2 linked regions of the Collimonas fungivorans genome follow. The protein of the gene in region 1 interacts with the protein of each later gene in a pairwise test. Links are inferred from orthologs where the notes say so. Each region holds a gene or a part of one and is shown on either strand. Other genes may lie near its edges.

Evidence for each region. Proteins that work in one complex are often made in the same cells at the same time.
Region 2: the proteins of uvrA (region 1) and uvrB interact in binary tests that used the Escherichia coli proteins (3 or more experiments, as listed by UniProt). The link is inferred for Collimonas fungivorans from one-to-one orthologs.

What each region holds. Positions count from the first base shown.
Region 1 is NZ_CP013232.1:771,974-778,609, forward strand. What follows is about bases 2,091-5,475. They hold uvrA (excinuclease ABC subunit UvrA), read right to left. Parts: upstream 5,165-5,475; coding sequence 2,291-5,164; downstream 2,091-2,290. Other genes in these bases: CFter6_RS03270 (phytanoyl-CoA dioxygenase family protein), read right to left, coding at 2,091-2,241; CFter6_RS03280 (MFS transporter), read left to right, coding at 5,365-5,475. Outside these bases: CFter6_RS03260 (PepSY-associated TM helix domain-containing protein), read left to right, coding at 1-206; CFter6_RS03265 (FAD-dependent oxidoreductase), read right to left, coding at 218-1,438; more of CFter6_RS03270, read right to left, coding at 1,462-2,090; more of CFter6_RS03280, read left to right, coding at 5,476-6,606. UniProt on the Escherichia coli protein: The UvrABC repair system catalyzes the recognition and processing of DNA lesions. UvrA is an ATPase and a DNA-binding protein. A damage recognition complex composed of 2 UvrA and 2 UvrB subunits scans DNA for abnormalities.
Region 2 is NZ_CP013232.1:4,116,670-4,122,900, forward strand. Bases 2,374-5,336 are described here. They hold uvrB (excinuclease ABC subunit UvrB), read right to left. Parts: upstream 4,915-5,336; coding sequence 2,833-4,914; downstream 2,374-2,832. Other genes in these bases: CFter6_RS17850 (uracil-DNA glycosylase family protein), read right to left, coding at 2,374-2,781; CFter6_RS17860 (amino acid aminotransferase), read left to right, coding at 5,042-5,336. Outside these bases: CFter6_RS17835 (IscS subfamily cysteine desulfurase), read right to left, coding at 1-388; Fe-S cluster assembly transcriptional regulator IscR, read right to left, coding at 406-900; CFter6_RS17845 (TetR/AcrR family transcriptional regulator), read left to right, coding at 1,226-1,996; more of CFter6_RS17850, read right to left, coding at 1,993-2,373; more of CFter6_RS17860, read left to right, coding at 5,337-6,231. UniProt on the Escherichia coli protein: The UvrABC repair system catalyzes the recognition and processing of DNA lesions. A damage recognition complex composed of 2 UvrA and 2 UvrB subunits scans DNA for abnormalities.

The sequences.
Region 1 (6,636 bases):
ATCCATTGACCGGTTCGGGCGGCGATGCCTTCATTGGCGTGCAATACGGTTTGCATACCGGCCAGATACTGGGTTTGCCGGGCAAGATACTGGTCGCCTTCATGGGTTTCCTGCCACTGTTGTTTGCAATTACCGGCATCGCCATCTGGCTGAAAAAACGCAAATCGGAAACGATTGTGCGGGCCCGCCATCTGCACCAGGCCTGATCGTTTCCCTGTTATTTCGACTGCCGCAAGCGGCCATAGATCCAGCCGGTCTTGCTGCCGCTGAGCGTCAGCGCCATCTGCTGGCGCGCCACCGGCAGGCGGCAGATCGGACCCAGGGCGATGTCGCGCAAGGTGCTGGCGATGCGTGAATCGGACTGGAAGAAAGGCGTCAGCAACTTGCTGGCGCCCTGGTAATAACGCAGGTGCGGCCGCCGCCGTTGCGAATACAGCGCCAGCGCCGGTTCTACCGCAGAATTCTCGGCAAAACATTGCGCCAGCGTCATCGCATCGACCAGCGCCAGGTTGGCGCCTTGTCCCAGTTGCGGACTGGTGGCATGGGCGCAATCGCCGATGCAGACTATCCGGCCATCGTGCCAGTGGCGCATCTGCACATCGGCATAGCGTGCGAAGGTGAGTTGTTCCGGCCTTTGTATGTGTTCTAGCACCGGCGCTATCGGTGGCGCCAGCGCCAGCACGGTTTGTTTCCAGGCCGCCAGGCCCTGTTCCTGCCAGTGCGGCAGGCGATCCGCGCGCAGGCTCCAGAACAGGCTGAGAATCGGCTGCGTCATTTCCTGATAGGCGAAACCGGTCGGCATCAATCCCAGCATTTGCTGCGCATGGCGAAACCATTGGCGCAAGCTGCCCTGGGTCAAGCCGTCGTCCGGAACCAGCGCCCATAATGCCCCCCAAGGATAGGGCGTCACTTTTTGCGGAATCGCCAGCGCTGCGCGCAAGTCGGAGCGGGTGCCGTCGGCAATCACGGCGCAGTCGAATTCGCCGGCCTCGGCCTCGCTGCTGCCAGCCGCCGGGTCGCGGGAAAACAACAGAGTCTGGCCGCCGCGCTGCTCTATGCGGGAGATATTGACACCGCTGCAAACCTTGATGGCGACCGTCTTCAATGCTTCCCACAGCACGGAAAACAGGGCGCCGCGATGCAGGCCGAGGCCGAACGACTGCGCATCGTGGTGGCGGTAACGCACATCCAGCACCGTGCGGCCGCCGGCCGTGGTGCCGAACAAGCGGTGGTTGCGGGCGCCGTGCGCCAGAATGGGGTCCAGCAGTCCGAGCGCATCCAGCACGTGCATGCCGGTAGGTTGCAGCAGGATGCCGGCGCCGACCGCGGTCGGTTGCGCTACGCGCTCGAACAGCGTGACCTGATGGCCGGCGCGCGCCAGGAACAGCGCGCTGGCGGCACCCGCGGTGCCGCCGCCTATGATGGCTATACGCTGCATTTTGGAATGTTCCCGAAGTGTGATTAGCTGCTTAGCAGGATATCTTCCGAGGCGGCCGAGCGGCTGCCGGGTGCGGGGGGATTGCTTTGCCCATGATAGGCAAACACCACCGATTCCTTGACGGTTTCGGTATTGTTGCGACCGGCGGCATGGAACAGGCCGCTATGGAAAAACACCACGTCGCCCTGTTGCAGTTCGACTGATTTTCCCTGAGCAAACAAGGCCTGGTTGGCTGCCACTTCCGGGCGCAGGAAATCCAGCTCATCCATTTGCTCGGGTTTGATGTCGAAGCGGTGCGAGCCTGGAATGAAGCGCAGGCCGCCGTTGTTGGCGTTTTCGCTATCCAGCGCCAGCCATACCGAAATCAGCTCGTTGCGCGGGAACGACCAGTAGCGGATATCGCGATGCCAGCCGGTGGCGGTGCCGAAGTGCGGATGCTTGGTCATCACGCAATTGTGGTGCGACAAGGTCAGGCAAACCGTTTCGCCCAGCAGCAGTTCCAGCATCGCCACCAGTTGCGGACTGCGGGCCCAGGCACGATAGCTGTCGTCGCGCTGGTAGGCGTTGCGCAGGCGCCGCGCGGTGCGGCCGCCGACGCTGTCAAACGACTTCGGCGCGCCGGCATAACCGACTTCGGATTCGTATTCCAGCGGCGCCACTGCCTGCGCCAGGTGGGCGTTGGTAGTGGCCGCCATCAGTTCGCAATCGGCGGCGGATACCAGGCGCGGCAAAATCAAATATCCATCTTTTTCGAAAGCGTCAATCTGTGCCGCAGACAGCGCCGGGGTGGTGTTGGTAGACATCGTTATCTCGTGATTGCATTCCCAGCTTGGTGGGCCGGGAAGGCTTGTTTTATTTTTTCTTGGGTTTTTCCAGCAACGGCCCCAGGTACTTGCCGGTGACACTGGCGGGGTTCGCCGCCACCTGTTCCGGCGTGCCGGTAGCGATGATGCGGCCGCCGCCGGCGCCGCCTTCAGGGCCAAGATCGATCAGCCAGTCGGCAGTCTTGATGACATCCAGGTTGTGTTCGATGATGACCACGGTATTGCCCTGGTTGCGCAGGCGGTGGATCACTTTTAATAGTAGGTCGATGTCGTGGAAGTGCAAGCCGGTAGTCGGCTCGTCCAGGATATACAGGGTGCGGCCGGTATCGCGTTTCGACAGTTCCAGCGACAGCTTGACGCGCTGCGCTTCGCCGCCGGACAAGGTGGTCGCACTCTGGCCGAGGCGGATATAACCGAGGCCGACATCCAGCAGCGTATGCAGCTTGCGCGCGATCACCGGCACCGGCTTGAAGAATTCATAGGCTTCTTCCACCGTCATGCCCAGCACTTCGGTGATGCTCTTGCCCTTGTAGTGCACTTCCAGCGTTTCGCGGTTGTAGCGCTTGCCGTGGCAGACGTCGCACGGCACGTAGACATCCGGCAGGAAGTGCATTTCGACCTTGATCACGCCGTCGCCCTGGCAGGCTTCGCAGCGGCCGCCCTTGACGTTGAACGAAAAACGGCCGGCGTTGTAGCCGCGTTCCTTGGCCATCGGCACGGTCGAGAACAGGTCGCGGATCGGCGTGAACAAGCCGGTATAAGTGGCCGGATTGGAGCGCGGCGTGCGGCCGATAGGGGCCTGGTCGACCGAGATCACCTTGTCGAAATGCTCCAGTCCGCCGATCGATTCATGCGCCGCCGGTTCCGCCTGCGAGCCATACAGATGGCGCGCTGCGGCGTGGTACAGGGTGTCGTTGACCAGTGTCGACTTGCCGGAACCGGAAACCCCGGTGACGCAGGTCAGCAGGCCGACCGGCAGGTTCATCGTGACGTTCTTCAGGTTGTTGCCGGTGGCGCCGGTAATGATGAACTGGCGGTCCGGATCGGCCGGCGTGCGTTTCTCCGGCACGGCGATTTTCAAGGTGCCGTTCAGGTACTTTGCCGTCAGTGACTTCTTGTTCTTGAGGATCTGCTCCAGCGTGCCTTCGGCAATTACCTCGCCGCCATGCACGCCTGCGCCCAGGCCCATGTCGACCACATAGTCGGCGGTGCGGATCGCATCTTCGTCATGCTCCACCACCAGCACGCTGTTGCCGATGTCGCGCAGGTGGCGCAGGGTTTCGATCAGGCGGTCGTTGTCGCGCTGGTGCAAGCCGATCGACGGTTCATCCAGCACATACATGACGCCGGTCAGGCCGGAGCCGATCTGCGACGCCAGCCGGATGCGCTGCGCTTCGCCGCCGGACAAGGTGTCGGCGCTGCGTTCCAGCGACAGGTAATCGAGGCCGACGTTATTCAGGAAAGTCAGGCGCGAGACGATTTCCTTGATGATGCGGTCGGCAATTTCCTTCTTGGCGCCGGTCAGCTTCAGTTTTTCAAAGAAGGTCAGTGTTTCGCGCAGTGGCGTCGCCGCGACTTCGTAGATGGCTCTTTCCTGCTTGCCATTGCCGACCTTGACGAAGCGCGCTTCCACGCGCAGCCGCGCGCCGTGGCAGGACGGGCATTCCTTTTCATTGATGAACTTGGCCAGCTCTTCCTTGACCGCCATCGAATCGGTTTCGCGATAACGGCGCTGCAGGTTGTTGACCACGCCTTCAAACGTGTGTTCCTTGATCACCGTGCGGCCGCGTTCGTTGACGTAGCTGAAGGGGATGGTTTCCTTGCCGGAGCCATACAGCACTGCCTGCTGGGCTTTTTCCGGCAGCTTCTCGAACGGCACGTCGATGTCGAAATCGTAGTGCGCGGCGATGCTGGTCAGCATCTGGAAATAGAACTGGTTGCGCCGGTCCCAGCCCTTGACCGCGCCGCTGGCCAGCGACAGGTTAGGGAAAGCGACGATGCGCTTGGGATCGAAAAATTCGATATGGCCCAGGCCGTCGCATTCCGGGCAGGCGCCCATCGGATTGTTGAACGAGAACAGGCGCGGCTCCAGTTCCTGCAGCGAATAACCGCAGATCGGGCAGGCGAACTTGTTGGAATACATGTGCTCGGTGCCGCTGTCCATCTCCAGCGCAATCGCGCGGCCCTCGGCCAGGCGCAGTGCGGTTTCGAAACTTTCCGCCAGGCGCTGCTTGGTGTCGGCCTTGACTTTCAGGCGGTCGATCACGACGTCGATGGTGTGCTTCTCGGTCTTCTTCAGCTTGGGCAGGTCGTCGACTTCATAGATCTTGGCGGCGCCGGTGCCGCTCTGGATGCGGAAGCGCACAAAGCCCTGGGCCTGCATCTGTTCGAACAGGTCGACATGCTCGCCCTTGCGGTTGGCCACCACCGGCGCCAGGATCATCAGCTTGGTGTCGTCCGGCATGGCCAGCACCGCATCGACCATCTGCGACACCGATTGCGCGGCCAGCGGTTTCTCCGGATGGTCCGGGCAATAAGGCGTGCCGACCCGCGCATACAGCAGGCGCAGGTAATCGTGGATCTCGGTCACCGTGCCGACGGTGGAGCGCGGATTGTGCGACGTCGCTTTCTGTTCGATCGAAATCGCCGGCGACAGGCCTTCGATCAGGTCGACATCCGGCTTTTCCATCAACTGCAGGAACTGGCGCGCATAGGACGACAGCGATTCGACATAACGCCGCTGGCCTTCCGCGTACAGCGTGTCGAACGCCAGCGACGACTTGCCGGAGCCGGACAAGCCGGTGATCACGATCAGTTTGTTGCGAGGTAAATCCAGATTGATGTTCTTGAGGTTGTGCGTGCGCGCACCCCGGATGCGGATCTCTTCCCGATTTTTGTCCATCTACAGCTTTCAGCGTGAGTTTAAGGCCGTGTTGGCTTGTTCGAATTGCAATTTTCACGCCTGAAAGGCTTGCCGCAGCCCCTGGCGGGAATCGCTGCCGGGCGCGGCCATGCCATATCAAACGGATCAACCTGATACTATAACGGGTTTCGATCTTCGTCGTTGTGCAGCCTTTACGGCGCCATCCGCCAATACCCAATATGAATAGTTCGTCTTCCTCTTTTGACAGCGAAATCAGCAGCGGCATGAGCCGCGCCGAAGTCAAGGCGAGCGCCTCGCTGGCGTCGATATTTGCATTGCGCATGCTCGGCCTGTTCCTGATCCTGCCGGTGTTTGCGGTGCACGCCAAAACCTTGCCCGGCGGCGACAGCGCGGCCCTGGTCGGCCTCGCCATGGGCATCTACGGCCTGGCGCAATCGTTCGGGCAAATCCCGTTCGGCGTCGCCTCCGACAAATACGGCCGCAAGAAAATCATCGTCATCGGCCTGATCCTGTTTGCGCTGGGCTCCTTCATCGCCGCCGCTGCCGGCAATATCTACTGGGTCATCATCGGCCGCGCGATCCAGGGCGCCGGCGCGATTTCGGCGGCGGTGACCGCCTTCATCGCCGACTCCACCCGGGAAGAACACCGCACCAAGGCCATGGCCATGGTCGGCGGTTCCATCGGCCTCACCTTTGCCTTGTCGCTGATCGTTTCGCCGCTGCTGTACCAGTGGGTAGGCATGGGCGGCATCTTCGCCATGACCGGCTTCCTGTCGCTGGCCGCGATCGTGGTGGTGGTATGGCTGGTGCCGTCGGCGCCGCTGGTCAAGGCCAGGCGCGTGGCGTGGTCGGAGATCCTGCGCAACGGCGAGCTGATGCGGCTCAACTATGGGGTGTTTGCCTTGCACATGACGCAGATGGCGATGTTCGTGGTGATGCCGGCGGCGCTGGTCAAATACGCCGGCCTGCCGCTGGAGTCGCACTGGAAAATCTACTTGCCGGTGGTGCTGGCGTCTTTTGTGCTGATGCTGCCGCCGGTATTTGTCGGCGAGAAGCAGGGCAAGATGAAGCAAGTGATGCTGGCGGCCGTGGCCTTGTTGTTTGTCGTGCAACTCGGTCTGTTGGTGACATTCTCTATGGCAACTATCCACTGGCAATGGCTGGTCGTGCTGCTGCTGGGTTTTTTCATTGCCTTCAACGTGCTGGAAGCGAGCCAGCCGTCGCTAGTGTCGCGCATCGCGCCGCCGGCCGCCAAGGGCGCCGCGCTGGGCGTCTACAACACCATGCAAGCCCTGGGTTTGTTCTGCGGCGGCGCCCTAGGCGGATTGCTTAAACAGCATGCCGGAGCCCCCTCTGTATTCATTTTAGGAGGGGCGGCGACCCTGTGCTGGCTTATAATCGCATCCAGCATGAAAAATTTGCCGCGCCGTGGCCGGACGGCCACCACCGCGGCAGCATGATTTCCAAGGCATTTTTTCAAGATATTCGTA
Region 2 (6,231 bases), 3.3 Mb from region 1 along the record:
GGCGCTCCAGTTCGCGCACCACGTCCAGCACGGCTTTGTGCTCGGTCTTGACGGTGATGATGTGCTTGCCCTTGGTCTTGTAGAAATTGGCCGCGCCCTTGATCGCCAGGTTGTTGCCTTCGGTGGCGCCGGAAGTCCAGATGATCTCGCGCGAATCGGCGTTGACCAGCTTGGCGACCTGCTCACGTGCATCTTCCACCGCTTTTTCAGCGGACCAGCCGTACATGTGGCTGCGCGAAGCCGGATTGCCGAACTGCTCGCGCAAATAGGGAATCATCTTGTCGGCGACACGCGGATCGATAGGCGTGGTTGCCGAATAGTCCATGTAAATCGGGAAGTGAGGCGCCTTCAATGTGTCTATCAGGCTTTTTTCCAAGGGTGCGTTCATACTTTTTCTAGCTCCAATCAAGCGACCAGGTGGGACCTATGCATCACCACCACGTTTTGTTCCAGGGCCTTCCTCTGCTGCGCCTGCTGCTGCGCATGTTGCTGATCCACCAAATCCTTCAGCGACACCGAATCCAGGTATTCGACCATCTTGGCGTTCAAGGTCGACCACAGGTCATGTGTCATGCAACGGCTGCCGCCCTCATGGTCCGGGCTGTGGCAGTTTTCCTTGCCGCCGCACTGGGTCGCATCCAGCGGTTCGTCGACCGCGATGATGATGTCCGCCACCGTGACGTCCTCGGCCTTGCGCGCCAGGTTGTATCCGCCGCCTGGCCCGCGTACGGATTCAACAATCTGGTGACGACGCAATTTACCGAACAATTGTTCCAGATATGACAGGGAAATCTCTTGACGCTCGCTAATTGCAGACAAAGTTACCGGACCTTTGCCTTGGCGCAATGCCAAATCGATCATCGCAGTTACCGCAAACCGGCCTTTTGTAGTCAGACGCATGTAATCTCCGCTCTTAAACCTATCTACCTGTCTCTATATCCTGCTGGATTGCCAAGTGTTACGACAGTATACCAAACTTGAGTGAATCCGTCAGGTATTGCCCGATTCCTGGAATCCCGCGCCGGGCGTGGTTTTTGCGCCGATTGTCATTTATACAATTACAACAAATAAGGACATCCCGGACGAACGGGATTCGGCGCAAAAAATTGCCATATGCATACCAATCGTAGCGAGCGGAATAGTGTCAAATGTAAAAATATATTCAAGGAAGCGGCGCTTAAACCTATAATACCGACCCTCCCGCACAGTCCTCTTTTTGAGCAGCATGGCCATCCGCAAATCCAAGACACCGCAATCACCGACGCAGAGAGCTGACCAGAAACGCGTCGATATCCTGAAATCCGCAGGAAAGTGCTTCCGCAAGACCGGCTTCCACCAGACCTCGATGCAGGAGATCTGCACAGAAGTCGGCCTCGGCCCGGGCGCGGTGTACCGCTATTTCACCAGCAAGGATGCGATCATTGCGGCCATGGCAGAGGACGAAAGGCGCCAGGCGCGCTTTTTGTTGTCGGAATTTCACGATACCGACGACCTGCCGCAAGCGCTGTCCGCCATCACCCGCGCCTTCGCCCGCCGCTACGCCGCGATCAGCGACGCCGGCCTGATGACTGAAATCTATGCGGAAGGCTTGCGCAACAAGCGCGTAGGTGCGGTGATCAAGACGGCGGAGACGGAATGGGTAGACGGCCTGGCCGACATGCTGCGCACCGCCCAGGAACGCGGCCAGATCGACCATGCCCTGGATGCCCATGCGGCGGCGCTGCTGCTGACCGCGATGTGGGACGGCATCGTGATCCGCCAGGCCTACACGCCGGAACTGCCGGAAGCGATGCTGGCGCTGTTTGACGACATGCTCAAACGCTGGCTGGCCAGCGCCATCCCGGCCGTCGGCAAACGGAGCAAACCGGCGCCGGCCCCGAAAACCGCGGCGCCCGTCGCCGAACCGCAACTGGATCTCAGCCCGGCTCCTGCGCCTGCAACAGAAAAACCGCTGACCCAGGCCGAAATCGACCTGCGGCAAATGAGCCTGATCTAAGCGCGCCGTAACAGCTGCATCGGCCCGAACAAGGCCTGCATGCCGGCGTTGCCGATAAAACTCAAGTTGTAAGGATGCTCGGCGACTGCTTTCGGAAAGCGCGCAGTCACCGGATAGGCATTCAGCTGCTCGGCGATTTTTCCCCACAACACCAGCGTCGGCAAGTCCTCGCCACGCTTGTCCGCAGCATCCGCCAGCCCCTGCAACACTGCCTGCATGAACGGCTGCCAGGCCTTGGCGTCCTTGACCGGCGGTACTTCCGGACGGAACACCAGCGAAGCGTTCAGCAGCAAGAAACCGTGCTTCACCATATTGGCTTGCAGGTCGGCCAGTAGCTGGATCGCCTGCGAACTGTCCTTCTGCGCCTGCAACGCTACAGCCGACATCGCATCGCCGGTGGTGTTTTCCAGCGCCAGCTGGCCATCGGCCACCAGCAGCATCTTCATGAAATTGCGCAGGGAAGTGGCGCGGTTAACCTGCTTCGACAAGCCCTTCTCCGACCACAGGGAACCGACCGCGCCGTCCATGAAACAGACGCCGGTGGCGCTGGCCGCGCGCGGATAAGGTCCCTCGCCCACCAGCACATAACGCACCGCTTCCAGCGGCTGGGTGAAGGCGGCAAACATGCGGCCCTCGGTAGGCAGGTAATCGGCCGCGGCCAGGTCTTTCAGGTAGGCCGGATTGGCTTGCGCTACCGCACGCAAGCCGTGCTCCAGGATGGCGAGCCAGGAAGCATGCACGCCGGTCAACGCGGAACGGATTGAAGCAGGAAGAAAATCAGTCATAAATCATCAAAAACAGGATTGATCAAACACAGGCTGCAAAAAATCCTGCAACTACAAAACGATATTGTCCGCTCCCGGCGCGCCGAACAGCTGCTGCTTCAGCACATGCAGCTGGTCGCGCACCTGTGCGGCTTTTTCGAACTCCAGGTTCTTGGCGTGATCGACCATCTGCTTCTCCAGGCGCTTGATTTCCTTGCTCACCTGTTTCTCGCTCATCGCCTCGTACTTGGCCTGGTCCTGCGCCGCATGCAGTACTTCGCGCGCTTCCTGCGGGCTGTAGACGCCGTCGATCAATTCCTTGATCTGCTTGCTGATGCCGACCGGAGTAATGCCGTTGGCGGCATTGAAGGCGATCTGCTTGTTACGGCGGCGCTCGGTTTCGTCGATCGCGCGGCGCATGGAATCGGTCATGCGGTCCGCATACAGGATCGCGGTGCCGTTCAGGTTACGCGCGGCGCGGCCTATGGTCTGGATCAGGCTGCGCTCGGAACGCAGGAAGCCTTCCTTGTCGGCATCCAGGATCGCCACCAGCGACACTTCAGGAATATCCAGGCCCTCGCGCAGCAGGTTGATGCCGACCAGCACGTCGAAGGTGCCCAGGCGCAGGTCGCGGATGATTTCCACGCGCTCGACGGTTTCGATATCGCTGTGCAGGTAGCGCACCTTGATGCCGTTATCGCTCAGGAATTCGGTCAGCTGCTCCGCCATGCGTTTGGTCAGTGTGGTGACCAGCACCCGTTCGTTCTTCTTGATGCGGGCATTGGCCTCGTTCATCAGGTCGTCGACCTGGCTCAGGGCCGGCCGCACTTCGATCGCAGGATCGATCAGGCCGGTCGGCCGCACCACCTGCTCCACCACCTGGTCGGCATGCTGGTTTTCGTAGTCGGCCGGCGTGGCTGAAACAAAAATCGTCTGCCGCATCTTGCCTTCGAACTCGTCGAAGCGCAGCGGCCGGTTGTCCAGCGCCGACGGCAGCCGGAAACCGTAATCCACCAGGTTGGTCTTGCGCGAACGGTCGCCGTTATACATGGCGTTCAGCTGGCCGATCAGCACGTGCGATTCGTCCAGGAACATCAGCGCATCCTGCGGCAGGTAATCGACCAGGGTCGGCGGCGGCTCGCCCGGCAAGGCGCCGCTCAGGTGGCGCGAGTAGTTTTCGATGCCCTTGGTGAAACCGATTTCCTGCATCATTTCCAGGTCGAAACGGGTGCGCTGCTCAATGCGCTGCTCCTCGATCAGTTTATTTTCCTTACGGAAAAATTCGAGCCGGTCGCGCAGTTCATCCTTGATGGTTTCGATGGCGCGCAGCACGGTGGCGCGCGGCGTTACATAGTGAGAACCGGGATAGACGGTGAAGCGCGGGATCTTTTGCCGTACACGGCCGGTGAGCGGGTCGAACAGCTGCAAGCTGTCGATTTCATCGTCGAACATCTCGATGCGCAAGGCCAGCTCGGCATGCTCGGCCGGAAACACGTCGATGGTATCGCCGCGCACGCGGAAGGTGCCGCGGCCGAAATCGATTTCGTTACGCGTGTACTGCATCTGGATCAGGCGCGCGATGACGTCGCGCTGGCTGACCTTGTCCTTGGCGCGCAAGGTCAGGATCATCTGGTGGTATTCGTTGGGATTACCGATACCGTAGATCGCCGATACCGTTGCCACAATGACCACATCGCGCCGTTCCATCAGCGATTTGGTGCAGGACAGGCGCATCTGTTCTATATGCTCATTGATCGAGGAATCTTTCTCGATGAACAAGTCGCGCTGCGGCACATAGGCTTCCGGCTGATAATAATCGTAGTAGCTGACGAAATACTCGACGGCATTGTGCGGGAAAAACTCGCGGAACTCGCTGTAGAGCTGCGCCGCCAGCGTCTTATTGGGAGCGAAGACGATGGCTGGCCGCCCCATGCGGGCGATCACGTTGGCCATCGTATAGGTCTTGCCGGAGCCGGTCACCCCCAGCAAGGTCTGGTAAAACAGGCCGTCTTCCACGCCCTCCACCAGTTTTTCGATGGCCACCGGCTGGTCGCCGGCCGGCTGGAACGGCTGGAACAGCTTGTACGGCGAATTCGGAAATGTGACGATTTTGGACTCGTCGACGGTGCTCTGAACCTGTGATATGTCAGCCATGGGCCTCGACCTTTGGTAAAATAGACGGTAGTAAATCCGCGCCGATCAGCGATTTGTCTCGTGACCCGGCACAGCATTCAACCCGGCCGCAAAATCTCTTTTGCAGCCAACTTTTTATGTTATCACGATGAACGCACCTCTTTCAGCCTCCCTCTTTACCGCCATCGAAATGGCGCCACGCGATCCTATCCTCGGCATCACCGAAGGTTTCAATGCGGACCAGAATCCAGGCAAGACCAACCTCGGCGTCGGCGTCTATTACGATGACAACGGCAAGGTGCCGCTGCTGGAATGCGTGCAAAAAGCGGAAGCGCTGCTGATCGAAAAGCTGGCGCCGCGCACCTACTTGCCGATCGAAGGCCTGGCGGCTTACGACAAGGCTGTGCAAGAACTGGTATTTGGGGCCGACAGCGCGGTAGTACAAGAGAAACGTGCGATCACCGTGCAAGCCATCGGCGGCACCGGCGCGCTGAAACTGGGCGCCGATTTCCTCAAGCGCTTCAGCGCCGACAACACCCAAGTCTGGATCAGCGATCCAAGCTGGGAAAACCACCGCGCGCTGTTCGAATCGGCCGGCTTCACCGTCAACAACTATCCTTACTACGACCCGGCCACCCGCGGCGTCAACTTCAGCGGCATGCTGGATGCGCTGAAAACCATGCCTAGCGGCTCGGTAGTCCTGCTGCACGCCTGCTGCCACAATCCGACCGGCGCCGACCTCAGCGACGCTGAATGGACCCAGGTCATCGAAGTCGTCACCCAGCGCGGCCTGGTGCCGTTCCTCGACATGGCCTACCAGGGCTTTGGCGACGGCATCGAAGCCGACGGCCAGGTAGTACGCCGCTTCACCGAAGCCGGCGGCCCGGTGTTCGTATCGAACTCGTTCTCGAAATCGTTCTCGCTGTATGGCGAACGCGTAGGCGCCCTGAGCATCGTCGCCGCCAGCAAGGAAGAAGCCGGCCGCGTACTGTCGCAACTCAAGCGCGTGGTGCGCACCAACTACTCCAACCCGCCGATCCACGGCGGCCAGGTAGTCGCCACCGCCCTGGCCTCGCCAGAGCTGCGCAAGCTGTGGGAAGAAGAACTGGCCGGCATGCGCGTGCGCATCCGCGAAATGCGCCACCTGCTGGTGAAAAAACTGAAGGAACAGGCCCCAGGCCACGACTTTGATTTCGTCACCAAGCAACGCGGCATGTTCTCCTACTCCGGCCTGACCAAGGCCCAGGTCGAACGCCTGCGCGACGAATTCTCGATCTACGCCGTCGACACCGGCCGCATCTGCGTGGCCGCGCTCAATACCAAAAATATTGACAATGT